2 linked regions of the Blastopirellula marina genome follow. The protein of the gene in region 1 binds, or shares a complex with, the protein of each later gene. Links are inferred from orthologs where the notes say so. Each region holds a gene or a part of one and is shown in the gene's direction. Other genes may lie near its edges.

Region 1 (15,219 bases):
TGCTACTTCTTTCTCGATAACTACCCCGAAGCCACCAAGCAGTACGATCAGCTCGTTAAGAAGTATCAGAACTCGAAACACCTGGACGCCGTCGGTGCCCGACGCTTCAAATTGGCTCGCTATTGGCTCGATCGCCACTCCAAGGAACGTTCGTGGGCCATTCAGCCTAACTTCACCGACGAACAGCTTCCGCTGTTCGACCGCTTTGGCAACGCGATCAAACTGTTCGATCTGATTCGCCTGGACGATCCGACCGGCGACCTGGCAGACGATGCGACCCTGGCCGCCGCGAACGCGCACTTCCGTGAAGGTAATTTTGAATCGGCCGATCGCTTCTACACCGACCTGCGCGAAAACTTCCCCACCAGCGAACACCAGTTCACTGCTCATTACTTGGGTGTAGTCACAAAATTGAAGGTTTACCAAGGCCCCGAATACGACGGCAAGCCGCTGGAAGAGGCCGAGAAACTGTTGACGCGAATCAAGCGTCAGTTTCCCGACAAAACACAAGAAAACATGAAGGTCATCGAGAAGCTCGACTTCGATATTCGAGCCGCTCAAGCCGAACGCTTGTGGCAGAAAGCCGCGTTCTATGATGGTCGGGCCGAGTACCAGGGTGCTTACCATTATTACGCCCAGGTGATCGACAAATTCCCGAGTTCCAACATGGCCGAAGCGGCCAAGAAACGAATCGACGAGATTAAAGGACGTCCAGGTACTCCGGTACCTCCTGCCCAGTTCCTTTACGGTTGGCTGGAACGCAAAAAAGATTTGCCGATACCTTCGCAAACGCCGATCGAAAACATCGCCACTCGCGCGGATGACGATACGGAAACGCGGTAGGTTCCCTAAAGCGATAAGATTTCATGCGTCACTGCCTGACACCAACCCGATTTCTTCTTCTAGCCGCTGTGCTAATGCTAACGGCCGGGCAATTCGGTTGTGTGCATTATCAGATCGGGAATCGGAGTCTGTATCGCCCTGACATTCGCACAGTGCATGTCCCGATCTTCACGTCACTCACCTTTCGACGTGACCTGGGCGAACGCATCACGGAAGCAGTCATCAAAGAAATTGAATCTACGACGCCGTACAAAGTCGTCGATGCCCAGTCGGCCGACAGCGTGCTGCAAGGCAGCCTGGTTACCGAGAACAAGCTCGTGCAGGGGCAAAACACCCTGGATGATCCTCGCATTCTGCAAGAGAACTTTCAGATTCAATACCAGTGGATTGACCAGCGTGGGCAACTGGTTCGTCAGCCGGGGACGCTCGCGTTGGCTCCGGTCTTGATGAGCGAAACGATCACCGCCACCGGCGTTCTCTACCCGGAACCTGGACAATCGATGGTGACGGCACAACAAGAAGCGATCGACCAATTCGCAAGAGAAGTGGTTCGTCATATGCAGACCCCCTGGTAGAACCTGGGATACGTCGTCAATGACGCGTCTGCTAAAATCGAGGGATGAGATCCACACCCCATAGTACCAGTTTGGCGCAGCGTTATCCTTACCGGGCACTTGCCTGGCAACTTCGCACACGTACGTTGCGTTTCACGCGAACTCCCAAGCTGATGGGTATTCTGAACGTCACGCCTGATAGCTTTTCGGACGGGGGACAGTGGTTCGATCCGAAAGCCGCCATCGACCGGGCTCTCCAGATGGAAGCCGACGGCGCGGATATCCTCGATATCGGCGGCGAAAGCACTCGTCCTTATTCCGAACCGGTGACAACGCAAGAAGAACTCCGTCGTGTCATTCCTGTCATTCAAACGTTGGCCGAGTCGGTACGCATTCCCATTTCAGTGGATACCACCAAGGCCATCGTTGCCAAAGAAGCGATTGCCGCAGGTGCCGAGATTCTGAACGATGTCAGCGGACTGGAATTCGATCCTGAGATGATCCCGTTGGCAGTGAAAACAGGCGTGGGTATCTGTGCGATGCACATGCAAGGCAATCCGCAAACGATGCAGGACGCCCCCGAGTACGACGACGTGGTGCTGGACATCTTCGACTACCTGCAAGATCGATATCGTCAGCTACGGTACGCAGGCATCGAACGCGGCAAAATCTGTCTCGACCCCGGCATTGGCTTTGGCAAGACGCATCAGCACAACCTGGACCTGATGGCCCAGTGCGACGAATTCCACGCGCTCAACTGTCCGATTCTGGTCGGTCATTCACGTAAAGGCTTTCTGGCGAAGATTCTCGGCGATAAAGACAAAGACCGCACGCTGGCGACGGTCGGTTCCACGCTCACGCTCGCCCGGCTAGGGGTGCAAATCATTCGCGTACACGACGTCAAAGCCAATAAGGAAGCCTTGGACGCGTTTGTCGCGACCGGCGGAGTCGATGGTATCCCACGAGAATTGCCCGAAGACTAACCAACGCCCTCCCCTTCGATTACCGTAAACCATTTTCTATCAAATGGTTAGATCTCGCCGGCATCTCTCTCGGCACGAACCTTTCGCATTGACCCAATGTCCCATTCCAGAGATAATCTGAAATTGGACGAATTGTTTCTCAAGGTTTGAATAATGGCGATTGCTGACGATCTCGACTTAGCCACCTACTGCACAGAAACGGCTGAAAAAGCTCAGGCCGCGTCGCGTGTCCTGGGGACCGTTTCGGGTCAGGCCAAGAATGACTGGCTGCGTGCCTCGGCAGCTGCTCTGCGCAGCAGTTTCGAGAGCATCGCCGAGGCGAACGCCAAAGATATCGCTAACGCTCCGCAGTATGGCCTGACCGACGCCCAGATCGACCGGCTTCGCCTAACTAAGGATCGGGTCGAAGGGATTGCCGCGGCCCTGGAAGAGATCGCCATGTTCCCCGATCCGATCGGGGCCACGATCGAGTCGTCTGTTCGTCCCAACGGTTTGGCGATTCAAAAGATTCGCGTGCCGCTGGGGGTCGTGTTCTTCATTTACGAATCACGGCCGAATGTGACCGCCGATGCGGCTGCCATTTGTGTGAAGAGCGGCAACGCGGTGATCCTGCGTGGTGGCAAGGAAGCGATGCATTCGTCGCAGGCCATCGTCAGCATCCTGCAAGATCAAGCCGTGGAGTTTGGCATTCCTGCCGATGCGCTGCAATTAGTCTCCACCACCGATCGCGCAGCTGTTGGCCATTTCCTGAAACTCAACCAATACATCGATGTCGCGATTCCTCGCGGCGGCGAAGGTCTCATCCGCCGCGTCAGTGAAGAAGCGACCATGCCGGTCATCAAGCACTTTGCCGGTAATTGCCACGTTTACGTCGATCGAGCGGCCGATTTGGAGATGGCCGTGAAGATTACCTTCAACAGCAAGTGTCATCGCTATGGGGTCTGCAACGCAGCTGAATCCCTGGTAGTACATAATGACGTCGCCGAACAGTTCCTGCCGATGATCGCGGAAGCGTTCGCGAAGGAAGGGGTTGAGATGCGGGGGGACGCTAAGACTTGCTCCATCGTCTCGACAGCCAAACAGGCAACCGAAGAAGATTTTGGCGCGGAATTCCTGGGGCCGATCATTTCAGTGAAGGTCGTCGACAACATCGACGAGGCGATCGCCCACATCAACAAATACAGCTCGAAGCACACCGAATCGATCGTGACCGAGAACCTGGCCGCCAGCCGCAAGTTCTCGGCTCAGATCGATAGTTCAGCCGTGATGGTCAATGCGAGCACCCGTTTCAACGACGGTGGCGAGTTCGGCCTGGGTGCGGAAATCGGGATCAGCACCGACAAGTTCCACGCACGCGGCCCTTGCGGCATCGAGGCTCTCACGAGCTACAAATACATCGTCATGGGAGAAGGTCACGTTCGGAAATAGTTTCCGACGATGACAGGTTTCGTGAATCAAGGGAGTGATTCATGTCAGACAACGTACTGAGTCAGGCAGAAGTCGAGAGCCTTCTCAACGCGATGGAAACCAGCGCGGAACCGGCCAAGAGTCCGGTCGCACCGGTAGCCGATACCGGGTCGCCGTCGCGCGGCTTACGAGGGCGAGAGAAGGTGACCCCGTACGACTTCAAACGGCCCGAGCGAGTCGGCAAAGACCAAATGCGGGCCCTGCAGTCGATGCACGAAGGGTTCAGCCGAAACTTCGGCGCTGCCCTTTCGGCCCTCTTGCGATCGATCGTCGAGGTCAAGCTGACCAGCGTCGATCAGCTGACCTATAGCGAGTTCGTCTTCAGCCTGGAAAACCCCAGTTGCTTCAACCTCTTGGTTGCCGAGCCACTGGAAGGAAACCTGATTCTCGACATCAACCCGTCCATCCTGTATCCGATCATCGATCGTCTGCTGGGGGGCGGCAAAGAAAGTACGCCTGCGTCGCGGCGACCGCTGACCGAAATTGAACTCACACTCGTTTCGCGGATCTCGGATCTCTTCCTGATCGAGCTGAAGGATGCCTGGGAGAATGTTCTTCCGCTGAACCTGCGCGTCGTCCGTGTCGAAAGCAATCCTCAACTGGTTCAGATCGTACCGCCGAATGAAGTCGTGGTGCTGGTCAGCTTCGAGCTGGCCATTGGCGACGTGCGCGGGATGATCAACCTGTGTATCCCGTTCAACTCCATCGAACGAATCAGCAATAAGCTGACCGCCAATACCTGGTTTGCTTACGGTAGCAGCGAAGCAACCCCCGAATCGAAGGCCGCGTTGGGTGTACACCTCGATAAGGCCCAAGTCGGTCTCGATGTGATCCTGGCGGAAACCAATATCACGATGGAAGAGCTACTCGATCTGCGGGTCGGGGACGTGATCACCACTGAAAAAGACTCGCGTACGCCGCTACAGGTCAACGTGAACGGCACCCCAACGTTTCAAGCATTTGCCGGGGCGTTCAAGGGGCGTAAAGCAATTCAGATCGAACGTAGCTACGAACGGAAGAAGCCTGGTGCCTAAAATTATAGGCTCACACGCAGGATCAGGCTCAGAATCTCGATGGCGATTGCCCCTTTCGATCCTGGCTCGAAGTGCTTTTCTTTCGATAGGTTGACGAAGTGGCGAGCACAATCTTGCCGCAATGCTTCCAACTGACGATCAGGCTGAGCACACCAGGTGGCATTGAGACGCTCCAATGCGGTGACGTCTCCTTCTAAGGCCCGTTCGACCAGTACGAACAACTCGCCCCGATCGGTGTTCTCTTCCGGAATAACCAGTGGTGCCGCGGCGACCGGTGTCGGTTCCATCTCACGGTTCCGTTTCTTAGCAGACATCTCCACCCGCAGTCGATTGCCGACCGCGGAAAGGTCTTCCAATCGCGTTGTCAGAGGTACCTCGCCGATCATGCGAGCTGCTTCGTCCGGCTCGCGCTGGCATAACGCTACCTGAACCCATGTTGCCCACGGATGACGTGATGCTTCCGGCGTGCGAGCCGGTGAATCAAACTGGAATACGCTGCAACCTTCCTGACGTGCGGCCTTCTTTTGCTCTTCGAGATCGTTCGCCAGGCCAATCAGTTTGAAGTTGCGACGCGGTGAGTAACGCAGCCGAGTCGAGAACGAAAAGGAGGGGCGAATCGAAACGGGCAAGAGATTGAAGAAGACCGTCAGAAAACGATCGTTATAACCTCCAGTGAACATCAATTTCTTCGACGTCATCGCGTGGTGTGTCCAAGCGACGAGCGATTGCTGCTGAACCGGAGAATCGAAGAAGCGAATCAGTCCGGCATCGACAGGCCCTCCTGACGGCAGCATCCGCAGCGAGGGCAAGTCTGTAGGCAACTTGGCCCCTGGTCGAAGATCGTGAATCGCGAGTGCCGCCGACAACACCCGAAACGGATCGTTGTGAAACCTACGAAACGAATCGGCGTCGAGCACGAAACAGTGCGTGTAAACCTGGCGTCCACCCCGGCCACTGTACTCGGCTGAACCGAGTACCGTTCGCGACACACAAAACTTGTGGTCACCCAGCGGATGAAAATTCAAACTGACGTCCATGGGGTCGTCAGCGATCATCGAGTCGTGGGCAGGACCCCACACTGCCAGCTGGCGGGCATCTTCACTACTGATACCAGGACTCCAGGCAACCAGTTGGTAGCCATCTTTGGATGAAGTGCGAGCCGACGTAAAGATGGCCTGCTCGACGGCAATAGTTCCCGAGGAATGATTTTGCCGAGGAGGTGCGACTTGAAGATCTTTGGGAGAGAGCGGAGCCATGGTGGTGACCAACTAGATTTTGCGTACGAGCCATTCAAACGGTTCTACGATGCCGCGCGGCTCGATCCGCAGCGGTACGGCGGAAGTACCTTCCCCTGGCTCTTCGCGGAACCCGACCGAGCCAGCGACACCAGAGGCAAAGAATCCATAGTTAGTAAAACGTTGTTGAACCTGTTGCCACAGATTGGGCGTCTTCTCTTTGGCATACAGTTCAGGATTATCGAAACATGGTTCGCAGCGATCGGCCTTCGAGAAAACAATCGCAACCGGTCGCGTGCTTTTCCCGCGAGCCTTGCGGTTATCTTGCTCACTCAGATAGGTGATCAGCTTCATCAGGAAGTAATTCTGTTCGGCCCCACCTCGCTCGATTCGGTCGGTGTCGGCCAGCAGGATCACGGCCGAGCACTTTTCCAGGAAGGAGTGAATCGCCGGATAAGCGTTAGGGTGATCGATCTCTTCCAAGATCGCTTCCCCGGCCATGTCCGGCATGATCAGTTCCATGGGGTTCTTCTTCGAGTTCACCTTGGCCTGGCAGTGCACCCAGTTCCAGCGATCAGGTTCATTGGGGGTCTTCTCCGGAAACCGGCAACTCGAAAGCGCCATCATCGTGCGCTGCTGAAGCGTGATCGAGAACGCACCCCGGGCAAGCACTTGAACGCGGCCGTTTTGCCGGGTGAGCATATCCAACAGCATGCCCAGGTAAACGGTTTTACCTGCCGCTGCGGTACCCAAAACGGCAACCATTTGTGGGCGAACACCTTGGGTGCGTGCCTGGTGCGACAAGGCCAAAGGGGCGGCGCAGTGGCGACAAAGTTCGGTGTTGTAATTGTTATCGGTACCGCAGATGTAACATGCCAACGGCACAGCGCATTCCGCGAGTCGATACGAATCCATAGCTACGAGGACACGCTTGGTCATTGGGCCACCTCAGCATATTCTTGAGTCTCGACCTGGGCCGGGTGCTCCTCGGCTTGCATCGACTGGTCAGGGATCAGATCACAGATTCCAATAGCACAGCGAAACCCAAGGTTTCGTTTACGAGCGACGGCCTTGTCGCCACTTTGAAAATCGCACGTGGCCTGGGTCTCGAAATAGGTATCGAAAGCTCCGCCACGAATACTTCGCATCGAAGCATCGAGCACCAGTGGCGAAGCACTGGATTGCCAGGCACCGAAGCGACTGGAAGTCCATTCCCAGACGTTTCCAATCAGTTGATTAGCACCACCAACGCTCATGCCTTCGTCATACTTTTCGACGGGAACCGTGCCACCATGCCCACTGCCCCAGAGATTGCATTTGTTTTGATCGAATGCTTCGCCCCAGGGGAATTTGCGTTGAATTGGTCGCGCACCTGGCAGCGGCACCGGCCAGCTACCTGACTTGACCCACTCGGGATCCGTTGGCAAGCGTTTTCCGACCCATCGGGCATAGGCTGCGGCTTCATACCAACAGACGCCGACCACTGGATGTTGGGCTTGTCCCGAAAGGTATTTGCCGTTCTTCCAGAAGCGAGGGCCTGGTTCTCCGGTGAGATCAACAAAGTCAAGCAGTGCCGGAACAATCTCCGGATCCCAAAGCGAGATTTGTTCGTAACCGCCATTCTCGACAAATCGAAAGTATTCTTCGTTGGTAACCTGGTAGCGATCGAGATAGAAGCCTTCGACTTGCACAATGCGTCCGTCGAGATGATCCGGCAAATCGGGAGAACTGTTGGCTCCCTTGCCAACAATGGTTTCTCCACCTGGAACGAGCGTCATCGCGTCATCAAGCATCGCTTGAGCACGCTGCAATAGTTTAGGCGGAATGCTCTCGGCAATCTGAGGACGCAAAAGCAACGTGTAGCGTCCTTGGTCGAGCATTTTCCGAGCCAGGGATTGCGAGTCGTTCGCATTACCAGTGCTTGCTGTTGCCGCGACTTTGTGCGATGCCACCTTTTCAGGTGCCGCATGACTGGTAGCTGGTTGTGCGGAAAACTTCTGTGTGAATTGTCGATAGGCAAAGTAACCGCTGCCGATAGCAGAAAGAAGAACTGTCGTAGCCAGAGCCCAAGAGAAGCTGCCGAAGAGCCACGTTAGCGACATCAATACGACTACGCTTGCTACGCCGGCTCCCCCTACTACATAGCGATTCATGAAATGTGTCCTGAGTAGGAAACTGTGGGAAAAGGGTGCAAACTAACGACGCTGGCCGCGGCGTTTGTTCACGTCTCGTTGCAATTTGGCAAATTGCGCCATCACGGAATCGACAACGGTATTGTTGTTATTGGCTCGATATTCCACTTCGTCTCGGCAGACGGTCGCGGTCTCGCTGATGACAGAGGTATCGGCAAAGGACTGGGTTTGCGTTGTTTGGGCAGGTGTCGAGCTGCGACGTTCCAACAGAGAACGCATAGCCTGAAGCTCTTCCGACCAGGCAGTCTTTTGCTGGTTGAGTTCTTTGCGTTGTTGATCGATCGTCTCGGTCAACTGCATGGCGTGCCCGCGGGCCTGGTGCAGTTCTCCTTCCAGGGCCTGATTACGTTCGACAAGCGAATTGTGATCGGAATCTTCGCGGACAATCGTGTGGGCTTCGTCACGCCGCATCAGTTCCAGCTTCGTGGCCGCGAGTTCTCGGCGCAGCTGCTCTACCTCGGCCAGCAGATCCGAATCAGGCTGGTTAGGAGCATGTGCAGCTTGAAGCTGTTGCTCAAGTTCGGCGATACGTTGCTGGCTCGCGGGGTCGCTGGAGGGGGACTGTGCCGACTGAGTAAGTTGCTGACGAAGCTGCTCGATTTCGGCGTTGGCCTTGTTCAACGCTTCTTCTCGTTGGACAACTTGCTGAGAAAGTCGCAAGTTCTCCTGAGCAGCTTGTACCGATACTTCTGAAGTCTGATCGATTTCACGACGAGCCTTCATCAACTCAGTTGCGCGCGATTCTACCTCTTGCCCGAGGTTGGCAATCTCTCGAAGAAGTTGATCGATGAACTTCTCCAATTCGCCGTTATGATGGCGAAGCTGAGAGAGTGCCTGATCGAGCGGAGCGTAGTCGGGGCTCATTCCTAATGCTATTGCGTGAGCATTCACGTCAACCCTGCCTTCCGCCAGTCATTGGTGGGAACTCGGCCATGAATCACTGTCCGGATTGGACGCCGTGGGAAACGGGGCCAAATTTGAAATAAGTCGAAAAGGAAAACACGAGGGTTTCCCTGGAAAAGTTGGAAGGAAGCTGGTCTGGTTCACCAACCGCCATTGAAAACGTAGGTCGAAAGTGCCCCTGAGGCAAAAGAATCCCATGAAAATGCCAGCCATCTCCTTCTTGAACATCCAGTACGAAGGATCTAACGAGGCGAAATATGGGGAGAAAACAACCCAGTTGCCCATGAACGGAGAGATGTTAGGCTAAAAGAAAGTGTTTGCGCTCGCTGGGAATTGCGGGTATCGCGTGCGAATGATTCGCGCCTTATTGCCTACTGGATTAACGGAGTCACTCACCATGAATTACCTCACCAAGACCCTCCCAATGCTCGTGGCCGTTGCCGTTCTGCTGGTTTCCGCTGGCCAGGCGACTGCTGCGAACAAGAATCTGGAACCATCGTGCTGCGCCCCTGAGCCGCCGACTCCTTGCTGCTACGATCCGTGCTTTCACTACAAAACGCACAAACTGTTCGTGAAGAAGGCCTGTCCTTGCGATTGCTGCCCCCCAGTCGAGGCTGTTCTGCAGGTCGTTGACCCACGTTGCAACTGCTTCGTCGATGTGCCAATCTGCCTGCCAAGTTGCTGCACCGACTTGCCCACGATCGACAGTCGCTGTGGTCTTTTCCATCGCGGTATTGTCGAGTACGAGTGGTGCTGTGGCTTCAAAGTCAAGATGGTCTTCCGGCCCGGTGGACATGTCGACGTTCACTACTACGGCTTGTAAGCCATAAACTTTCACGCACGTCGGTGTGTGCAAGTCAAACGGATAAAAGGATCATCAGGGCACCTTATCGAGGTGCCCTGTTTCTTTTGTTGTTACCAGGATGTTTGCAACGGTTAGAACGTTGACCAATTGATTTTGCCGCTTCATACTGAAGCACGACAGACACCACCCCCAGCATGCATAGGCCCGATTGTGTCCAAGAAGCGGCGAAGCAACAAGAAGTTGTCGCGTTCTGAGGTCCATCCACCTCCGAGCGAACCTCAATCCATTGAATCGCTGACGGTCTTTTGGAGCTTGTGTATCTTTGCGACCTTGGTGCTGGTTATTGTCTTTATGCTTCTCCGAGCTTCCGTAGCACTGTGGCAGCCAGCCGAGGACACCAATAATACATGGACTGGTTTTGCCAATCTGCTGCTCTTTTCGGCAATCGTCAGCGGCAGCATCGGTGGCATATTGACTCCGATCGTTCAGTCGCAACGCAAGCGCCGGGCACCCAAATCACTTCAGTTTGCCGCTGTAGCCATTGCCATTTCTCCGTGGATTTTGCTGGCACTGTTGGCTGCCCGCTCTTGATGCGAAACTAGTTCAACCTCTCGGCGCATCGCCCCCTACGCCTCATTTCGATAGCAACACAAGCGAAAGGATCGGTCTGAATGGACCCTCGTTTTGAAAAACTCGCCAAGGTAATCGTTCAATACTCTGGCCGCGTGCAGCCAGGGCAACTCGTGCGGATCACAGGAGCAACTGTCACCGAACCTCTGATGATCGCCGTGTATCGAGAAGTCGTCCGTGCTGGTGCCCATCCCGAAATCTCGATCGTGCCAGATGAGTGCAAGCGGATCATGCTCGAAGAAGGTTCAGACGAACAACTTTCGTATGAGAACCCTCTACTACTGCACGCCGTCGATACGATCGATTGCTCGATCGGAATATGGGGCCAGAAGAACTCCAAGGCTCTCTCTTCCATCTCACCACAGAAGAGCGCCCTACAGAGCCAGGCTCGCAAGACGTATTTCAACAAGTTTCTCGGTCGTGCCGCCGATGGTTCGTTGAATTGGGTCGGTACACAATTCCCTTGTGAATCCTCCGCACAAGATGCCGAGATGTCGCTGTCTGAATACGAAGACTTCGTCTTTCGAGGGGGTTTTCTCAATGAAGACGACCCGGTCGCTCTGTGGAAGAAACTAAGCATCCAGCAGCAAAAGCTGGCCGATTTCCTGATGACCAAAAAAGAGATTCGGTTTGTTACGCCTCAGGGAACGGACCTGACGCTGGGCGTCGAAGGACGCAAGTGGATCAACTGCGATGGGCACGAAAACTTCCCAGACGGCGAAGTCTTCACCGGCCCCATCGAGACGGCCACGCAGGGGATCGTCAAATACAGTTTCCCGGCCGTGCATGGTGGCCGCGAATCAGACGGTATCGAACTGACTTTCCGCGATGGACGCGTTGTCGAAGCGAAGGCATCCAAGGGAGAAGACTTCCTGATTGCCATGCTCGATCAAGATGCTGGCGCGCGTGTGCTAGGCGAAATTGCCATCGGCACGAACTACGCGATTCAGGAGTATTCCAGGAATACCTTGTTCGACGAAAAGATCGGCGGCACCTTCCATGCCGCCGTCGGAACTGCCTATCCTGAGTCAGGCGGCACGAATGAGTCGGGCCTGCATTGGGATATGGTTTGCGACCTCCGCCAAGGTGGGCAGATATTCGTCGACGGAGAGTTGATCAGCGAGAATGGACGCTTCCTGAACCCAGAATTCCCTCAGCCGTTGACTTAGTCAGCGGCTACGAAAATGGGGGGCGTATGATCCCTTCGTCACGAAGCGGATTGCAGTACAGAATCCGCTTGAGTAGTTCGGGATTTCCCGACTCATCGGCGGGGCGATCGTAGTGCCAATCTCGATGCGTGGGAATGTAACGCTCGTCAAAGGGCCAGCCGTGAAACGGCCCGAAACCGAGATGGTCTGTCAGTTTCTCCGAGTTCATCGCGACATTGCCGGCCCGCGGAGGAACGGGACCAGCTTCGATCCGCATACAGCCCATGAGCAGTTCTGGATCGTAGCCCCCAACTCGATTAACGATTTGGGCAATCTCGTAAAGACTCAGCCGCACAGGTCCTCCGGCATGATAGATCCCCGGCATGTCTCGCGAGAGAATCTCCTCGAATGCCAGGTTCATGCAGTCGGTGTAGGTAGGCGTGCGAACCTCGTCGAAATAGAGCGTCGCAGGACGGTTCTTTTTGAAACGGGACTGAATCCAGTCGATCGCACCAGCGTGGCCATTGAAACTGACTCCCATCGGCAACGAAATCCTCAAAATCGTTGCATCTGGTCGTATCAAAGATACCAGGCTTTCAGCGGCCGCCATCGTTTTACCGTAGACCGTTACCGGATCGGTTGAGTCGGTCTCGAGCATACTCCCCTCGCCAGAATCGCCGCTAAAGACCAGGTCGATCGAAAGATGGATCAGGCGAGTATCGGTACCCTCGAGAATATGAAGGAGGTTCCGGGTCCCTTCCAGATTGATCCGCCAAGCCATGGCGGGATCTAATTCGCACGACTTGAGGGCACAGCTACCGGCACAGTGCAGCACCGACTTGAACTGATACTCGTCAAACAGGCGTTTGAGGGCATCGATGTCTTCCATATCGCATGGAATGATCTGCTCACCTTCCAGCCGCCAGTTGTCGGTAGGGCGAATCCCTACCACATGTTGTGGAAATTTGTGTCGGAAGTGATACAGCGCGTTGTAACCGGGCACTCCGGGAACGCCAGTAATTAACAAAGGAAGTCCGATAGACATGGCCGCTCATCATTGCCTTGCGCGAAAGATGCAGTGCTCCCGGCACGGCATCTTTTGAATTTGCATGGGTTTTCTGCAATCTCGAATCACGTAGTCGATTTACAGTCCCCCCACCTACAGAGGAAGCGATTGCTCGCATATTCCGCATGGTAAGAATTTCCGGCAGATTCGATAGCCCTGATATGGGGTCAGGTACCCAGCAATACCTGTAAAGCCAGGTTTTACTCGGTATAAACCGATCTTTTCGGTTTCGCTGATCTCTCAGACTTACGTTTAAAACCATGCTCGAACATGGGTTATGACCTAAGTTTGAAAAAGGTGTGTCCAAGACCGCCTGAGTCAGATCGCCCGAAATGCTTATAGGAAATTCCCCCATGTCGTTGCCCCCCGCAGCTCTTGCACTCACCGGTAACACGGTAGGTACGTTCGTACCTGCGGTTCGTCACCGTCTGAAGCAAATGAGCACGGAACTCCGAAACTACTTCGGTACCTCATTCTGTTTGAGGGACGGAAGTACAGGCGAGTTAATGCTGGCTTCTGACGATCGCATCCTGGGAGACGACTCACTGCTTGCTTCGCTCTGTCCTGGTCTCCAGCGCGAAGGTACCGCCGCAATTGTTTCGGAAGAGAAAGGCTGCGCCGTCCTGGCCATTCCGCTTCGTGACGGAGTGAGCACTTACATTGCAACGGCCCCATTTCGCCTGGCGATCTCTGGCAGCGCAACGCCCGAATTCAGCAAGCTTTCTCAGGTGCTGGGCTGTTCTCTCAAAGAATCCAAGCAATGGTACCAGGCCCAATCCGAATGGACCGTTCCAGCTCTCGAACGCATGGCCGCCATCGTGGTTAGCAAGATCGCGTCCGATTCGGAAATTGAACGCCTGACCGAAGAGATCGACAAAGTCTCGGATAGCTTGTCGTCGACCTACGAAGAAATCAGTCTGCTTTACGGCCTCACCCAGAACCTTCGAATTTCCAGCAGCGATTCGCAGCTTGGTGATCTGGCACTCAACTGGTTGCTCGAAGTCATTCCATGTCGCGGGCTTTCGATCCTGTATCAACAGCCTGGACGACGCGGCGGTCAGAACGAGTCTTCTGGCTCGCAGTACGAACCGCACCTGCTTTCTGTCGGAGAATGCTCTGTCGATGCTCAGATGCTTTCGCATCTGGTGAAGAAACTGAATCTGAATGAAAAGCGATCGGCATTCGTCGCGAATCAACGTATTACCGAGCGTCCCGACTGGCCCTGCCCCGAGATCCGCCAGATTATCGCGGTTCCGTTGGTTGAAGGTGACAACATCTTCGGATGGCTGTTTGCCGTCAATCACAACGAAGACAAAGGATTCGGCACGGTCGAAGCAAGCCTACTTAGCAGCGTTGGGACAATCCTTGGTATTCACAGCGGAAATATCGAACTGTATCGCCGCCAGTCCGAGTTCGTTACCAGCGTGGTTCGCGCCTTGACCTCGGCGATTGACGCCAAAGACCCATACACATGCGGTCATAGCGATCGTGTTGCCCGACTTGCCGTTCGCCTGGCACAAGAGATGGGTCTGGACAGCGAGACCCTCAACTTGATGTACATGGCCGGGCTGTTGCACGACGTCGGTAAGATCGGCATCGACGATAGTGTCCTTCGCAAGCCAGGCCGCCTAACGGACGAAGAATACGAACACATCAAGCTTCACCCGGAACTGGGCTGCAATATCCTTTCGGGATTGAAGCAATTAGAAGCCGTGCTCCCCGTTGTTCTGCACCACCACGAACAATGGGACGGTAAGGGATATCCTCACAAGCTGGCTGGGGAAACCATTCCGAAATTGGCCCGTATCACTGCGGTGGCCGATGCCTACGATGCTATGTCCAGCGATCGACCATACCGCAAAGGGATGCCAGCGGATCGTGTCGATCAAATCTTCCGCGAAGGCTCCGGCACCCAATGGGATCCAGAAGTCATCGAAGCATTCTTCTCGGCTCGAGAAGACATCAACAGTATTATGCGTGAAGAACGTGCTGGCCTGGGCTTCGACGTCAGCAACTGGATCAAGTCGCTTCAAGACGAATAGTTCGCGACTTCCAGCGAACCGTTTTCCGAATCGATTCGTGTCCCTACAACGTTCAAACCTCGGCGGATCATGGCCAGTCCCCAATACTGGCCATCGATACATGCCAGCGAGGTAAGCCGCCCCACTTCTTTGCCGTCGACGACAATTGCCGCTGGCAACTCTTCCGGAACAGGCTCACTCAGCCAGTGCACTGCCACAAGCTTCTTGTTGACGTGCCCCATCGCGTCGATTCGCGCGACCGTTTCCTGCCCGAGATAACACCCCTTCTTGAAGCTAATCGCCGTATCGTCGCGATTGACTTCCTGGGCGAGATGCTC
Region 2 (15,158 bases), on another replicon or contig:
GGGACGGAACTGGAAGATGGCCAGCAGCAGCGTGACCGCCGTCAGGGCACGTTCGCCACCGGAAAGCAGCGAGATGTTGAGCGAGCTCTTCCCAGGGGGCGTGGCGATGACATCGATGCCAGCTTCCAGGATATCGACCCCTTCTTCGATGATAATATCGGCCGAACCACCGCCGAACACGCGGCGGAACATCACCTGGAAGTTGCTGCGAACCGTTTCCAAAGTCTCCTCGAACAGTCGGCGGCTGTCGATGTTGATCTTGCTGATGATCTTCTCGAGCGATTCCTTCGCTTCAGTCAGGTCTTTTAGCTGACCATCGAGTTGCTCGAAGCGGGCCTGGAACTCGTCGAGCTCCTTGAGCGCTTCCATGTTGACCGAACCGATGTTGCTGATCTTCCGCCGCAGGTCGGCAATCTCTTCGTCGATCGCGGCCCGGTCCCCGGGCAGTTCGATCTCCTGGATATCGAGTTCGACTTCTGAGATCTCGATCTGATAGTCGTCGCGCAGACGCCGCTCGAGCGTGCTCCGTTCGTGCCGCAGATCGGTGAAGGCAAGTTCCTTGCGGTGCAGTTGATCGTCGGCCGTACGCTGCTTCTGACGGGCCTCGACCAGGCGGGCCGTGTGCTCTGACTTCGCTTTCTCCAGTTCTTTCCGGGCTGCCCGCTCGGTTGTCAGTTGTTCCTGCGACTCGGTCAATTGCAGCATCGCCGAGGCGTACTCGCTAGTTGCCCGTAAGATTTCCAACTGCTGATTCTCGAGCTTGGTACGATTCTGGTCGATCGAGGCGTGAATCTCTTGGATGGCCGCCTTGCGTTCGTCGAGGTTCGCTTGCAGCCGCTCGCTGCTGGCCTGGTGAGCTTCGACCTGCTGCTCGGCTCGGGCCAGTTCCACCTTTAGGCCGGTGATCTGGCTGCGGCTATCGCTCAGGCTCGCTTCCAGTTCGCCGAGAACCTGCGTCAGGCCTTCGCTGTCGCGTTCGAGCTGGGCGATCGTTTCTCGGGTCGACGTGAGCTCTTGTTCTTTCTCGGCCAACTGCTTCTGGTCGTTCTCGATGCGAACGGTAATCGTTTCGCGCTGTTCGACACGCTTGGCTAGTTCGCTGTCGGCATCGGTAATGCGTGACTCAAGCCGCTGCTTCACCAACCGGTGCTCAGTCAGCACCGACGAGGCCTCTTGCTGCTGACCGACCAGGTCTTCCAAGGCTTGCTTCTGCTGGGCAACGGCGGTCTGAACTTCTTCCAGGATCGCTTGCTTTTTCTCGAGGGCCTGCTGCAGCTTGTCGACTTCATTGCGCAGGGCTCGCAGTTCGCTTCGCCGCGAGATAATACCACCGATATTGGTCGTGGGCCCGGCATAAACGCGGCCGTCCGCTTCCAGCATCTCGCCGTCGCGCGTAACAAAGCGAAGCGGCTGCTTGTAACGCTTCTTCAGTTCCAGCGCACTGCGGGCATTGTCGACGAACCAGATGCCACCCAGCAGGAACGACGCCACCGGTTGGAATTCGTCTTCCGCTTCGACAAAGTCGAGGGCATTCCCCATCACGCCCGGTTCGTGCCGCAGCCCAGGCGGCTCTGCATTATCGCGAGCCGGTAGTGACTGCATATCGAGCAGGCCAACACGGCCAGGGAAGATCACTTCTCGCTCAAGCACTTGCTGCAGTAGCTCGCCGTTTTCCAGAATCACCAGCTGGGCCGAATCCCCCAGGGCGATTTCAATCAGCCGGGCATATTCAACATCGACACGCACCACGTCGGCCACCAGGCCGATCACCGACTGAAACAGCGGTAGCCGTTCGACGCGTGCTCGGGACAAGATTTCTTTGACGCCAGAGTTCACCCCTTCGCTGGTGCGTTCCAGTTCATCCAGCACCGAGGCACGTTCCGCGGCTACGGCTCGGCGGCGGGACAGGGCATCGAGGTCGGCTTGAATGTCTTTCGCTTCCAGTTCCTGCTTCCGCAGCGAACCCTTCGCATCGGTCACGTCGGCCTGGGCGGTCGAGAGGTGCTCGATCAGGCCCCCTTCGTCCTGAGTCAACTGAGCGAGCTCGCTACGATGCTCTCCCAGACGCGTCTCGTCGCGCTCGATGCTCTTTTCAATCGCTTCCAACTGGTTCTGATCGCTCTCGATGCGGGCCTTCACCGCACCCAAGGCGTTGTCGAGCGTCGAGACATGCCGCAGCAGTTCCAGGTGCTGCTGCCGGTTGGCTTCCCCTTGCTCGCGTCTGGCTTCGATCTCGGTCTGTACTTCCTGGGTAGCCGCCTCGACACTTTCCAGGTCGGCCGAAACGACGTCGCGTTGCGTCTTCGCTTTAGAAAGATCGTGCTGCGAAGTCGAAAAGTCGGTGGTCAGCGCCCGCAATGAACCGAAGTTACGGACCAGGCTCACCGACAACGACGTCGATTCCTGCTCTAGATCCTTCAGCAGCCGATACTGCATGCCCGACGAAGAGTGCAGGGTAGCCAGCCGCTGGGCGAGCTTGGCGTGCTGCTCTTCCTTCTGCGTCAGGCCGGCCTGCATCTCGAACAGCTTCGCTTCCGCTCCTTCGAGGCCAGCTTCCGCCGTCGAGATGACTTCCTGAGCATTGGCTTGATCTTTACGAAGCGCTTCGAGTTCACTCGAATACTGCTCGACCCGGACCGACAGGCTGTTCCAGTCCTCCATTCCCACGACGGTGCGCAGCAGCTGCAGTCGCTCGGTGTATTCGCGGTACTTCTGAGCTTTGCCGGCCTGGGCTTTGATGCTGCGATAGCGGGAGCCAACTTCTTCAACGATGTCCGACAGCCGCACCAGGTTCTGGTCAACCCGGTCGAGCCGCCGCTGCGTCTCCAGCTTCTTAGCCTTGAAGCGGCTGATACCGGCGGCTTCTTCAAACACGGCTCGGCGATCGCGCGGCGATGCCTGGAGCAGCGTATCGACCTTTCCCTGCTCGATGATGCTGTAGGCGTCGGTGCCGATACCGGTTCCGCGGCACAGGTCCTTCACGTCACGCAGGCGGCAGGGATGCCGATTGATGAGATACTCGCCTTCACCACTACGAAACACACGCCGCGTGACGTGGACTTCGGGGGCATCGATCGGCAAGGTCCCTTCGGCGTTATCGAAGATGATGGTCGCCTCGGCGGCGTTCATCGGCTTACGGCCATGGGCGCTAGAGCCTTTGAAGATGACGTCGGCCATCTCCTTGCCACGCAGGCTCTTGGCACTCTGTTCCCCGAGAACCCACTTGATCGCATCGACGATATTCGATTTGCCGGAACCGTTGGGGCCGACAACGACCGTAATTCCCGCGGGGAATTCCAGACGAGTCTTGTCGGCAAAACTCTTAAAGCCGTGAAGCTCTAAGGCTTTCAGCATATTCGGCTCCGACCCAGGGGCAGATTAAAGGGACACAGTGGATAAACACTCCAGAGTCCTCTAATCGAACGACGGGATCAAGGTGTCATCCCCTTCCGCGTAGGTGGTTACTTCGGAAGACTCTTCGGTTTTGGCAGATTCTGACGACTGGGAGAAGTTATCCGTGAGGTTTTCGTCCTCGTCCGACTCCTGGGCCATCAGCTCTTCCGAGCGGACATAATTGCGGTCAGGACGCGGCATCGCATTCACCTCGACACGAGCGGTCAGGTACCCCTCGTTACGCAGGGCGAAGATATTTCGGACGATCTCGCCATAGCCACACTCGATCTCGGTGAGGGCCTTGATGACTTCCTTCAGGTCGTTCGAGCATTCCTTATCCAGCTCGCCACCCCCTGGCTGGAAGCGGGTAACGGTGACCTTACGATGCCCAGACGAGCGGATCGTGAGACCATTCTGCCCGACGAAGGCCACATCGCCGTTAAGACGCACGTCGGTCCCGAAGATGGCAATTTCAGGCCGGTCCTTCAAACGGAAGTGAACCATCGGCGAGGATGCCGATCGCACGTGATGCAACTGCACATGGTTATCCAACAGTTCGCCAGCGATCGATGGCAACTGATTCGATCGCTTCTTCAGCTGATCGAAAGCACCATAGCGAGCTTCGGCACTTTCTTCGTGCAGCAGGCCTTCCAGGCTGTCGATCACATCCAAGTCGTCAAACGAGCCAAGCGCTTGCAACGCACGAAAACGGAAGCCGTTGTTGGTGCGGGCCGCCTCGGTAAGAGGCTCGATACAGGCCGAATCGTTCAGGTAAGCCAAGGCTTCCGCCGAGCAAAAACGAACCAATTCGTTTTGCGATTCGAGCCCCTTCTTCAGCGATGGGATCGCTTCTTTGCCAATTGCTTCCAGCTTGAGCGCACCTGCCTGAGCGGTTGATTCTTCCAGCAATTCGGCTTCACACTCGGCCAGGTAGCGTTGACGGAATTCCGTCGATCGCGAAAGCGGGATGAAGCGAATGACCCGTACGTAACGCGAAATACTGTCTTTGTAACGCGGGTGAATGTCCAGCGTGATCAACTTGTCGGTCATCGGCGTGGCGACCCCTTGCTTGGTCCCTTCGCGGTACATGTGGAAGCGGTTGTTGATCGCGGCACCGATCGAGGCACTCGCAGCGATCGAGACCTCTCCTTCGATCAGGCCGAGTGCCAGCGGGCGTTCTTCCAACATTACAGCTCCACCCAGGATGTGGCCGCGTCGCATGTTTGCCTTGCTGCTGTTTCCTTCGATCACGCTGTCCAATACGACTGGTCCCGAGGCCATCGCGATGTCGTTGCCTTTGCGTGCTCGGCCACCCAGGAAGGCCATTTCCGACATTCGGGTTGATGGCGAATAGCCGTTTTCCAGGCTGGTCGTATCGGTCTCGGGCGGGGCGAAGACGACGACGTCGATTGTATCCCCTTTGCGTGCTCCTGGTGGAATGATCGCTTCCATCATGACCAAAGCCGTATGCGGCGAGGCCAGCCACTGTTGTGGTTGATCGACTTGCAGGACTCGCATTTCGTTGAGCAAAAGATCGCGGGCCTGCGAAGGTGGAGGATCGCTACCGGTGCCATGAAGCCCCGTGACGAGCGTCACCCCTTTGATCTTGGCGTTGTTCATGCCACCAGGAACGGTCAGATCCCCGACGGTCCGGATCTTTTCCCAGTCGTGCGAAGGCTCGTCTTTTTCCTTGTCGTCGCTAGACCAGGGATTGAGATAGCTCATCGACGAACCACTGTCGCTGGTCCACGGGGCAGTACACCCCGAGGTGAGGATAACCCCAACCGCGATCAGGCCAAGTGTCGAAAAAAGGTAAGCCGTATGAGAGCGTCCGTGCCGTGGCATTGGATTGCTGGTCCGTCAAAAACCTACGGTAGTAGTCCGAAGAATTCCCTTCCCCCGGATCTAGATGCGGCAAAGAGTAGGAAAATCTGATAGCACGATCAAGAGCAATTTCCCATTCGGTTTAGGCTTACGGCGGGTCGAAGCCGCTTTTACAGAAGGGGTTACAGCGCAAAATCCGGTACGCGCCGCGCAGGGCCCCCGAAATAGGGCCATACTTTCGCACGGCACCAATAAAGTAGTTGCTGCACGTTGGGTAGAAGCGGCACGACTGTCCGATCCAAGGACTGAGCGTGTACTGATAGCACCGCACGGCGAAGATCATCACCTCGGACAGCAGTGCTTGCCAGCCCTGGTAAAGGAATCGTAGGTAGATCATCCGCGCGGCCTTCCTCCCGGAGGCTGGCCTTCCGTCGGTGGGGTCTGCTGGCTGTGATTTCGCTTCCACTTTCTGGCAGCGCGATGCGCCAACTGCACCAGGCCATTTTCGAGTTCCTCGAAGCTCGGATGCTTCTTCGATTGTGGCAGCACGACGAAATCGAACCCGCTGGGAAGTTTTTCGCGGTTGAGCCGAAACGCCTCGCGCAGACGCCGCTTCCAGCGATTGCGCTGGACCGCGTTGCCGATCTTCTTTTTCGCAACGACCAGCCCCATGCGGCACACGCCGAGCGAATTCTTGGCGGCGTACACCACCAACCAGCCGTTACCAGCCGAGGCGCGGCGTGTGAACACCGCGTCGAACTCGGTTGGGGTCTTCAGACGTAGCTGAGGCGGAAACCGATGAGACTTCTCCGTCACTCGCTTTCCTTTCCGCTACCAGCTAAGGTCCTTGCGGGGATCTTCCGCGTGATCTTCGGCGAACTTCTCGACGGCCTGCTTCAACTCTTCGGTCGGTTTCTCAGGCAGGGCAATCTGCAAAACAACGTACAAGTCCCCCGCATCCCCCGAGGTCGCTGGCACGCCCTGGCCGCGCACACGAAGCCGCTTTCCGCTGGAACTACCGGCCGGGATCTTCATGGTCACGGTACCCCCTGGTGTCGGGACATCGATCGAACCACCCAGCATGGCCTCGGCCAACGAGACCGGTACGGTGACTTCCAGGTCTTTGCCGTTGCGTTTGAAGTATTTGTGAGCCTGGACATGGATCCGAATCAACAGGTCGCCGGCCGGCCCACCGTTGGGGCCGGGGTCCCCTTGGCCGCGAAGACGGATCTTCTTGCCGTCTTCAATGCCAGGAGGAATCTTGGCCGTCAGCCGTTCCATCTCGCCACCAGGCCGGCGGACGTTCAGGTTGATCTCGCCCCCTTCCATGGCTTGCTTGAAGGGAACGGTCACGTCGTGCTGAATGTCGTTACCACGCACCGGCTGGGCATGACGTCGACGACCGCCGCCACCGCCGCCCCCCATGCCACCAAAAATGTCCGAGAGGTCTGGCCCACCGCCGCCACCGAAAAGATCTCCGAGGTCGAACTCAAACTGCCCACCACCGGGGCCGCCGCCAGCGGAGCGCCATTGATGAAAACCGCCAGGACCGCCGCCACCAGGACCAGGGCCGGCTCCCATGTTCTCGAAATTGCTGCCGAACTGGTCGTATTTCTTCCGCTTTTCAGCGTCGCCGATCACATCGTAGGCGTTCTGAATCTCTTTGAACTTCGTATGAGCCGCTTTATCGTCCGGGTTGAGGTCCGGATGATACTTCTGGGCCATTTTCTTATAGGCCTTGCGGATCTCTTCCGGCGTAGCGGATCGTGAGACACCCAGAATCTTGTAGTAATCGTCAGCCATGAACTTCTTGTTTTTCGTCTAACTGGTTTCCTGAAAACAACTTCCAACAACAACCCTATTCCCTTTCCCTTGAAGGGAGAGGGTTAGGAATCGTAATAAGGCGTGTGACTTCTGCAAGCTATTCTATACTTGGAAGCCGCTCTGGGGAGAGCGGCCGATTATCCCAGATTTGCCCGGCAAACACACGCACTGGTTTCCGGAAACTTCCGCCGCTATGCATTTATCCCATATATTCGCCGCCGTTCGCGTCATCTTGCTGCTCATCCTCTTGGCAGCACCGGCCACCGTGCTGGGTGCCTATGCTGAATACGAGCTGCGCGTGGTCGACGCCCAAACACAGTTGCCCTGCTCGGCCAAGATTCGCATTACCAACTCGCGCAATGCCCCCCAGCGGATCGACGGGGCGTTGATGATCGATGGGACAGCCTACTTTACCGGCAGCTTGAAAATGAAGCTCAGGCCGGGACAGTACCAATTCCGGCTCGATGCCGGCCCCGAATATCCCTTCATGGAAGGGAATTTCATCCTCAATTCTGGCGATGCTGACAGCCGCACGATCGAGCTCAAACGTTTTATCGACATGAAAAACGAAGGCTGGTACCCCGGTAACATGGCATTATCCGGCCGTACCAACGACCTGGAAACGATCATGCTGGCCGACGATCTGGTGCTGGGCAATCACATTACCTGGAACAACCAAATCAATCCTTGGGCCGGCAAGCCGATCACCTCACCCCTCAATGAATTCGGGGCCTTTCGTTCGCTGTGGGAGATGGGAGGAGAAGACGCCAGGGCAGGGGGCAAGCTTTGGTTTGCCCGCATGAAAGAGCCTCTGCCGGTGCAGCGACTTCAGCCAGAATACCCGGCGGCAACGTTTTTCCAGGGGGACCTGGGTTCGGCCCACGTCTCCGCTGCCAGTCCGCTGGAACCTGATCTGCCGCTGTGGATCGCCCATGACTTGCTCAATTCGGTCTGCATCCTGGGACCGGAAATCGAAGCCTACCAGTTCGGTGCCAAACACCCGTTGGCCGACCAGGCGGCAGAAATTCGTAAAGGAGACGTCACCGGCAAGGCCCGCCTGGCCCTCGATGTCTACTACAAGTTGCTGGAAACCGGCATTCGTATCACACCTGCGGCCGCGAACGGGACCAATGAAGAAGGCAAATCGTCGCGTCTGGATCGTGTTTACGCCAAGGTCGACGGCAATTTCTCGCCGGATGCGTGGTGGGATGCAGTCGATGCCGGAAATGTTTTCGTCACCAATGGACCGCTGCTCAGGGCGACCGTCGAAGGATACCCGCCAGGGCACGTTTTCCCGATCAATATCGGCGAAAAGCACGAGTTTCAAATCGCTTTGAGCCTGGCAACCCGGCAGACGATCGCCTACCTGGAAGTGATCAAAAATGGCGAAAAGGACCTGGAAATCTCGCTCGACGAGTACAAGGATCGCCGCGGGGTGCTGCCGCCGGTGACGTTTACCGATTCGGGCTGGTTCCTGGTGCGCGTCGTCACCCAGGAAGCTGGCTACTTTCAATACGCCACGACCGCTCCGTTCTACGTCGAAGCCAACGGCCAGCCGCGAATCAGCAAATCGGCCGCCGAATTCTTCCGCGACTGGGTCTTTCGCCGGGCCATGAACATCGATCTGCCTGATGGAGACCAGCGAAACGAAATCATCGACTTGCAGCGCGATGCCCGTGATTTCTGGCAAAAACGAGCCAAGATGGCCAACGCGCCGTAATGCCTTGGTTATGCCCACCGGGTGCCACGTCCCAAGTCTTCTTGGGCGTGCGGTTCCCGTGCGAGCCTCACGCCTGGTGCAATTCGTTGACGCTGCGCATACCCCACGCTCGAAATCGGCCCCCTTACCCTAACCCTCTCCCCCGCAGACGGTGGCGAGGGGACCAGATTCAAGGTTGTTTGACCAGAACTTAGCGGTCTAGTTATGTTGGCGTGACCCGGTAAACTAGGAGTTTCGATCCTCCAGCGAGACTCCATCAGACTATGTCATCGTCGGCCGACTGGCGCAAGTTGTACCCGTTTTCGTCGCATTACCTGACGCTGCCTGATGCGCGGATGCACTACGTCGACGAAGGTTCCGGCGAGCCCATGCTGATGGTGCACGGCAACCCGACCTGGTCGTTCTACTGGCGAAACATCGTTACCCAGTTTCGCGATTCCCACCGCATGGTGGCCGTCGATCACATCGGGTGCGGGCCTAGTGACAAACCGCAGCAGTACAACTACCGTCTCCAGCAGCATATCGACAACCTGGTGGCCCTGATCGACCACCTCGACCTGACGAATATCAATCTGCTGGTACACGACTGGGGCGGAGCCATTGGGCTGGGTGCGGCATTGGCTCGACCCGAGCGGTTTGCCCGGCTAGTGCTGTTCAACACAGCCGCGTTTCCCCCACCGTATTGTCCGCTGCGCATTCGTGCGTGCCGCATACCTATGTTCGGCCCCTGGATGGTTCGTACATTCAATGCCTTCGCTCGGCCCGCATTGACCATGGCCACCGAAAAGCCAGAACGCTTCACGCCCGACGTGCGTGCCGGCTACATTGCCCCGTACGACAACTACGCCAACCGCATCGCGACCGCGCGCTTCGTGCAGGATATTCCTCTTTCCAAGAGCCACCCCACGTATGCCGTGCTCGAGCGAATCGAGCAAGAACTGCCCAGCTTGTCGCATCTTCCCATTCAACTGATTTGGGGAGGCAAAGACTGGTGTTTCCGGCTGGAGTGCCTGGACCGATTCCAAACGATCTGGCCGACCGCCAGGGGCACCATTTTCAACGATGCAGGGCACTACGTTGTGGAAGACGCCAGCGAACGCATCGAGCCGCTGCTGCGTGATTTCCTGAAGCAGGCCCCGACGCCCGTCGCAGCCGAGACGCCGCGATGAACGCACCGCAAGGACTTACCATTGGCCAGTTGGCATCGCTGGCATGTACGCTGGAAGTATGTGCCCCCAAGCCTGGCAACGTGCATCGCAGCGCCGACTTTGAAGACGTCACGCTGCAAGACTTTCTCGCCAGTGCGATCGCCATCGGTCCGGTCTTCGATCAGGCCCCGTCTCTCTCGCTCGGGCAGCTTATCCTGCAAAGTGTCGCCGCAACGTCGCGTATGACCCGCACGAACACCAACCTCGGCATGCTCCTCTTGATGGCTCCTTTGGCGATGCCCCAGGACGCCGCCAACTTGCAGCAAGACGCTGCCGCAGCGATCGAGAACTCGACAGCCCAGGATGCCGCCGATATCTATGCGGCAATCAATCTGGCCAAGCCCGGCGGCATGAATACTTCCGCCGAGCATGACATCGCCGGCAGCGCACCGCCGCACATCCTGGACGCGATGAAACTGGCCGCCGATCGTGATTCGATTGCCCGGCAATACACGACTAGCCTGGCCGATTTGTTCGACCAGGTCGTGCCGCTTTTGACCGATACAACTCACAAGCATCTTCCCCTAAGCCAGCGGATTGTCCATACGCATGTCTGCCTGATGGCTCAGATGCCCGATACACTGATTGCCCGTAAAAATGGGGACGAAACGGCCCTGCAGAGTACCATGCTGGCGAAGCGTGTCATCGACGCCGGCCCACCGATGGAAGATGATTACATGCAGCAGCTGGGCAATCTCGATTTCTGGCTGCGATGCAACGGCCACAAGCGAAACCCCGGCACCACCGCCGACCTGATCGCGGCGGGGCTGTTCGTTTGCCTCCGGCAGAAAACGATTGTCGCCCCGTTTGTCTAATTGATTTTCCCCAGGGAGCCCCCGCTCATGCCTGTCCGTCATTGGGTCAAGCTAACCAAAGATCACCTCGTCTTCAGTGCCGGGCACTTCATCACGTTCGGCGGCAATATCTGCGAGCGAATCCACGGGCACAACTACCGCGTCGAGGTCGAACTGCACGGCCCCTTGGACGATAATCACTATGTGGTCGATTTCATCGCACTGCGCGACTCGCTGCAAGAGATCGTCACCGGGCTCGACCACCGGATGCTGCTGCCCACCAGGCACCCGGCGATCCACGTGACCAGCGACGCCCAGGAAGTGACCGCCACGTTCGAGGAACGCCGGTGGGTCTTTCCCAAAGAGGAATGCATTCTGCTGGACATCCCTAACACGACCACCGAGCTGCTGGCCCAGTGGATCGGCCAGCAGCTACTGGCCACGCTTCAGCAGAAGCTTGAGTGGAAACCCGAAGTCTTGCGTGTTGGCGTTGACGAAAATTACGGTCAGTGGGGTTACTGCGAATTCTCCTAGGCCCAGGTGCCGGCAAAATCGCCCCAATCGTTACCAGGCAACCTGCATAAACGTGCCCAACCGTAAGACAATTCACCGAATGGGGACATGAAGTCCATAAAACGGCACAAACCGTTTGTACGGTAAGAATTTTGGTTTGACCGACCGGGACCGCGTTCTATTTTTTGAAGTCTTCCAAGCCAGGAAGGCTTCACGCTTGGCGTTGAAGTCGTAGCCAGGAATGACATCCATGTCGCTTCAACGTCGCCACCTAGCCATCGGTGCTCACATGCAGGTCGAATACATCAATCCGTTCATCCGCTCCACGCTTGTCACCTTCGACACCATGTTGGGCTGTACCATCAAACGAGACAAGCTGTGCATGGCCGACCAGGTCAGTGACAAGTACGAGATCAGCGGTGTGATCGGCCTTTCCGGTCGTGCCCAAGGCTCGGTCGTCGTGAGCCTGTCGCGAGAAGTCGCCATCCAGGGTGCCGCCGCGATGCTGATGATGGAACCCAGTGAATTCGACGGCCTGAACGAAGACGTCATCGATGCCGTCGGCGAAATCGCCAACATGGTCGCTGGCTCGGCCAAAGCAGAACTCGAAGAACTGAACCTCTCGATCAGCCTGCCCAACGTCGTGCTGGGGCACCCTCCCGACATTCGCTTCCCTTCGCAGGTGAAGCCCATCGCCGTGACGTTCGCTTGCCCCTGGGGCCCGATGGCTCTGAAAGTTGGCTTCACGCCTGTGCACGCGATGATCTAAAGGGTCATCCAATTCCAACCGTTCCTTCGCCAGGCGAAGGAACTCTACTGGCGGCCAGAACACGCGTTCTCGTCGCCATTTGCGTTTCTTGACAGCAGACCAGCCTCGCTAGCACTAACCAGCCGTCCAAATTTCGCTAATCGTCAAAGTCGAACATGTCGATAAACGAGGATGACCGGTTGTGTTCATGCGTAGGATGGGCCGCGACCCAGCAAAACACCACAACCGATTCACCACCGCTGGGTCTCGACCCAGCCTACGACATTAAGCCTTAGCCGTTAACGCTTTCCGCAGCCATGAGCAAACGCGATCCCAGCCAGCACTTCTCGAATCCTTCGCTCCGCAAGGCAGCGATTATTTTGATGTCGTTGCCTGAGGATGAAGCGGCCAAGCTGATGGGGAAGCTGACGCCCAAGCAGGTCGAACTGGTCTGCATCGAGATCGCTCAGCTCGACAATCTCGACGGAAAAGAACAAGAAACGGCCATTCTCGCGTTCGCCGAACAAAACCCCAACCAACTCGGTGGCGGCGGCGGCGGGATCAGCCTGGCCAAGTCGCTCGTTACCAAGGCCCTGGGGAAGAACGCCACCGAAACGCTCGATAACGTTCGCCAGTCGGTCGAATCGGTTCCCTTCGGCTTCCTGCGGAAAGTCGATAGCCAGAACCTGCTCACCTTCATTGTGGACGAGCACCCTCAGACCATCGCTTTGATTCTTTCGCATCTGCCAGCATCGTACGGGGCAGAGCTGATCGCCGGTCTGCCAGCGGAACGCCAGCTATCGGTCATCCGCCGGATTGCCAACATGGGGCAAACCAACCCCGAGGTGATCCGCGAGGTCGAACGCGGCCTGGAAGATCGAATGGCCAGCGTGATGAGCCAGTCGTTTGAAAACGCAGGCGGTATCCCCAGCGTGGCCGAGATCCTCAACGTGACCGATCGCAGCACCGGCAAGGCCTTGCTCGAAAACCTCTCGCAGGAAGACCCCGACCTGGTCGAAGAAATCCGCCGCTTGATGTTCGTCTTCGACGACATCCAGAAGCTGATGGACAAAGACATTCAGGCGGTGCTCAAGAACGTCGAGACCTCGCAGTGGGCGATGGCCCTCAAAGGTGCCAGCCAAGACCTGCGCGACAAAGTGGTCGGCAACATGTCCAAGCGAGCCGGCGAAATGCTGCTGGAAGAAATGGACTTCCTCGGATCGGTCAAACTATCGGAAGTCGAAGCGGTTCAACAGCAGATCGTCGACATCGTCCGCCGCCTGGAAGACGCCGGCGAAATCCAACTGAGTGCCAACGACGAAGAAGAGATGATGATCCAGTAATAGACTGGTAGTCGACAACGACGTTGATCTTAATTCCCCCATCAGCCCCAAGGGGCGACCGTCAAGCGCCGATCGACGGCCAACTTCCCACTTCAGGCCCCATCTGACCAATTCGCCAATGCTTAGCTACCAAAAAAATTTTCTAAATCGGTCGTGACACGGTCCTTGGGATTTCGTATTTACTCCCCCGTCGCTGAAACAACGGCGACGAGGTCACAGGAAACGGACATCGGAAGTCCTTTGTCACTTGGTAGTTTGCGGGAACTGCCTGCCCCCCTCCTGGGCTGAAGCTCATGCTTGTCAAGGTATACGGCTACTGGGTCGGCCGTCTTGGCAAGTGCTTCACAGAGGGCTTCCGGTTAGACCTCTGGAGCTTGGGTCATTTGCTCCAGAGGTCGCCTCCACCGACGCGGCGAGCGATTCACGAAGAATCCTCGCCGCGTTTTTTTATGCCTGGTGGAAGCGGAGAAGGGCGAAGCCGCGTTCGTGCCTGCTTCCCCTTGCGTTGACAGCACCCGCCGCCCTACCTAGCTTGAAGACTGCCGCTGAAGTTTCTTTCTCCTGAGAGTAAGCCCCATGTCGAAACGTGTTGCGATTGTCACTGGCAGCTCCCGTGGTATTGGCCGGGCCATTGCCGAGCAGTTGGCCGCCGATGGATACTGCGTCACGGTGAACTATAACTCGAACCCCGATGCCGCCATGCACGTCGTGGCTGGCATCGAAGACGCCGGGGGCGAGGCGATCGCCGTGCAGGCCAATGTTTCCTCCGAGCAGGGACGATCACAACTCATTCAAGACACACTGGCTAAATGGAATCGCCTGGATGTGCTGGTCAACAATGCTGGCATCACCTCGCCAGGGCGGCTCGATATTCTGGAAGCCACTTCGGAAAACTGGGACCTGGTGCTGGGCACGAACCTGAAGGGACCGTTCTTCCTGACGCAAGATGCCGCCAAGTGCATGCTAGCGGAAATTGAAGACGGCACGATTCCGCGCGGCAAGATCATCAACCTGTCGTCGCTTTCGTCGTACGCGAGCAGCCCGAACCGGGCCGACTACTGTATCGCCAAGGCAGGGCTCGCGATGATGACCCAGCTCTTCGCCGATCGGCTGGGGAACGAAAACATCCAGGTCTTCGAGGTCTGCCCTGGCGTGATCGCCACCGACATGACCGGCCCGGTGAAAGAGAAATACGACAAACAGATCGCCGAAGGGCTCACCCCCATCAAACGCTGGGGCCAGCCGGAAGACGTCGCCAAGGCCGTCTCGGCCATCTGTGCCGACTACTTCCCCTTCAGCACCGGCCAACGCATCGATGTCGACGGAGGCTTCCACCTCCGTCGGTTGTAATCTCTCCGCCAAGTCCCCTAGCTACCCGTTGCCACCACTTCAAACGCCCACATTGATACACCGCAGGGTACCAGCTTCGCCATCTCCCCGCAGGGACGAGGGGACAAGACTCACAACTGGTAAACTTTGCCGATTACGCAAAAGATTCCAATCGCACACACCGATACATGAGAATGCACTCCTCTATCGTAGGAGTCCGTTCGTTAACACGGTCTGCCACTGGATCCTTGGGCAATGCGGTTGAATTGGAAGCTGGCTCTCGTTCTCACCTTTGCGTTGCTGCTGTCAGGCGGCTGCGTATCGGTGCGCTACGACGATGCCCAGTTCCCCACGCCAGCTATGCCGATTGCCTGCGATACGACCTACGCGGAAGAACCACCCACGCTAGCAGCTCCCAAAGCGGAACCGGCAACGATCATGGACGAGTTCTGCCCGCCCAGC

What was found.
Region 2: the proteins of fliM (region 1) and fliG are in contact, whole or in part, in a crystal structure (PDB 4QRM), measured with the Thermotoga maritima proteins. The link is inferred for Blastopirellula marina from one-to-one orthologs. Residues at the interface, in WP_004081085.1 of Thermotoga maritima: Tyr124, Leu127, Asp128, Ile130, Met131, Gly132, Gly133, Pro134, Glu136, Pro139, Arg141, Thr144, Glu145, Ile146, Glu147, Ser149, Ile150, Lys153; in WP_004082903.1 of Thermotoga maritima: Phe122, Ser125, Glu126, His127, Pro128, Gln129, Thr130, Val133, Glu157, Arg161, Leu164, Leu165, Arg167, Ser169, Glu171, Val172, Glu175, Ile176, Asn179, Lys182.

The regions. Positions count from the first base shown.
Region 1 is NZ_PUIA01000014.1:85,531-100,749, reverse strand. Bases 2,945-5,865 are described here. They hold fliM (flagellar motor switch protein FliM), read left to right. Parts: upstream 2,945-3,849; coding sequence 3,850-4,881; downstream 4,882-5,865. Other genes in these bases: C5Y96_RS01745 (hypothetical protein), read right to left, coding at 4,884-5,865; C5Y96_RS01755 (glutamate-5-semialdehyde dehydrogenase), read left to right, coding at 2,945-3,808. In the rest of the region: C5Y96_RS01770 (tetratricopeptide repeat protein), read left to right, coding at 1-843; LPS assembly lipoprotein LptE, read left to right, coding at 867-1,418; folP (dihydropteroate synthase), read left to right, coding at 1,463-2,380; more of C5Y96_RS01755, read left to right, coding at 2,534-2,944; more of C5Y96_RS01745, read right to left, coding at 5,866-6,137; C5Y96_RS01740 (TRAFAC clade GTPase domain-containing protein), read right to left, coding at 6,150-7,055; C5Y96_RS01735 (formylglycine-generating enzyme family protein), read right to left, coding at 7,052-8,269; C5Y96_RS01730 (hypothetical protein), read right to left, coding at 8,312-9,172; C5Y96_RS01725 (hypothetical protein), read left to right, coding at 9,609-10,034; C5Y96_RS01720 (hypothetical protein), read left to right, coding at 10,257-10,607; C5Y96_RS01715 (aminopeptidase), read left to right, coding at 10,688-11,815; C5Y96_RS01710 (SDR family oxidoreductase), read right to left, coding at 11,823-12,839; C5Y96_RS01705 (HD-GYP domain-containing protein), read left to right, coding at 13,214-14,902; C5Y96_RS01700 (YgfZ/GcvT domain-containing protein), read right to left, coding at 14,890-15,219. UniProt on the Bacillus subtilis protein: One of the proteins that forms a switch complex that is proposed to be located at the base of the basal body.
Region 2 is NZ_PUIA01000035.1:332,561-347,718, forward strand. The notes cover bases 11,495-14,354. They hold fliG (flagellar motor switch protein FliG), read left to right. Parts: upstream 11,495-12,341; coding sequence 12,342-13,367; downstream 13,368-14,354. Other genes in these bases: C5Y96_RS11315 (chemotaxis protein CheX), read left to right, coding at 11,527-12,045; C5Y96_RS11325 (3-ketoacyl-ACP reductase), read left to right, coding at 13,944-14,354. In the rest of the region: chromosome segregation protein SMC, read right to left, coding at 1-3,354; C5Y96_RS11275 (flagellar basal body P-ring protein FlgI), read right to left, coding at 3,415-5,238; membrane protein insertion efficiency factor YidD, read right to left, coding at 5,366-5,614; rnpA (ribonuclease P protein component), read right to left, coding at 5,611-6,033; C5Y96_RS11290 (DnaJ C-terminal domain-containing protein), read right to left, coding at 6,049-7,020; C5Y96_RS11295 (hypothetical protein), read left to right, coding at 7,235-8,761; C5Y96_RS11300 (alpha/beta fold hydrolase), read left to right, coding at 9,025-9,930; C5Y96_RS11305 (triphosphoribosyl-dephospho-CoA synthase), read left to right, coding at 9,927-10,784; C5Y96_RS11310 (6-pyruvoyl trahydropterin synthase family protein), read left to right, coding at 10,812-11,297; more of C5Y96_RS11325, read left to right, coding at 14,355-14,717; C5Y96_RS11330 (hypothetical protein), read left to right, coding at 14,952-15,158. UniProt on the Bacillus subtilis protein: One of the proteins that forms a switch complex that is proposed to be located at the base of the basal body.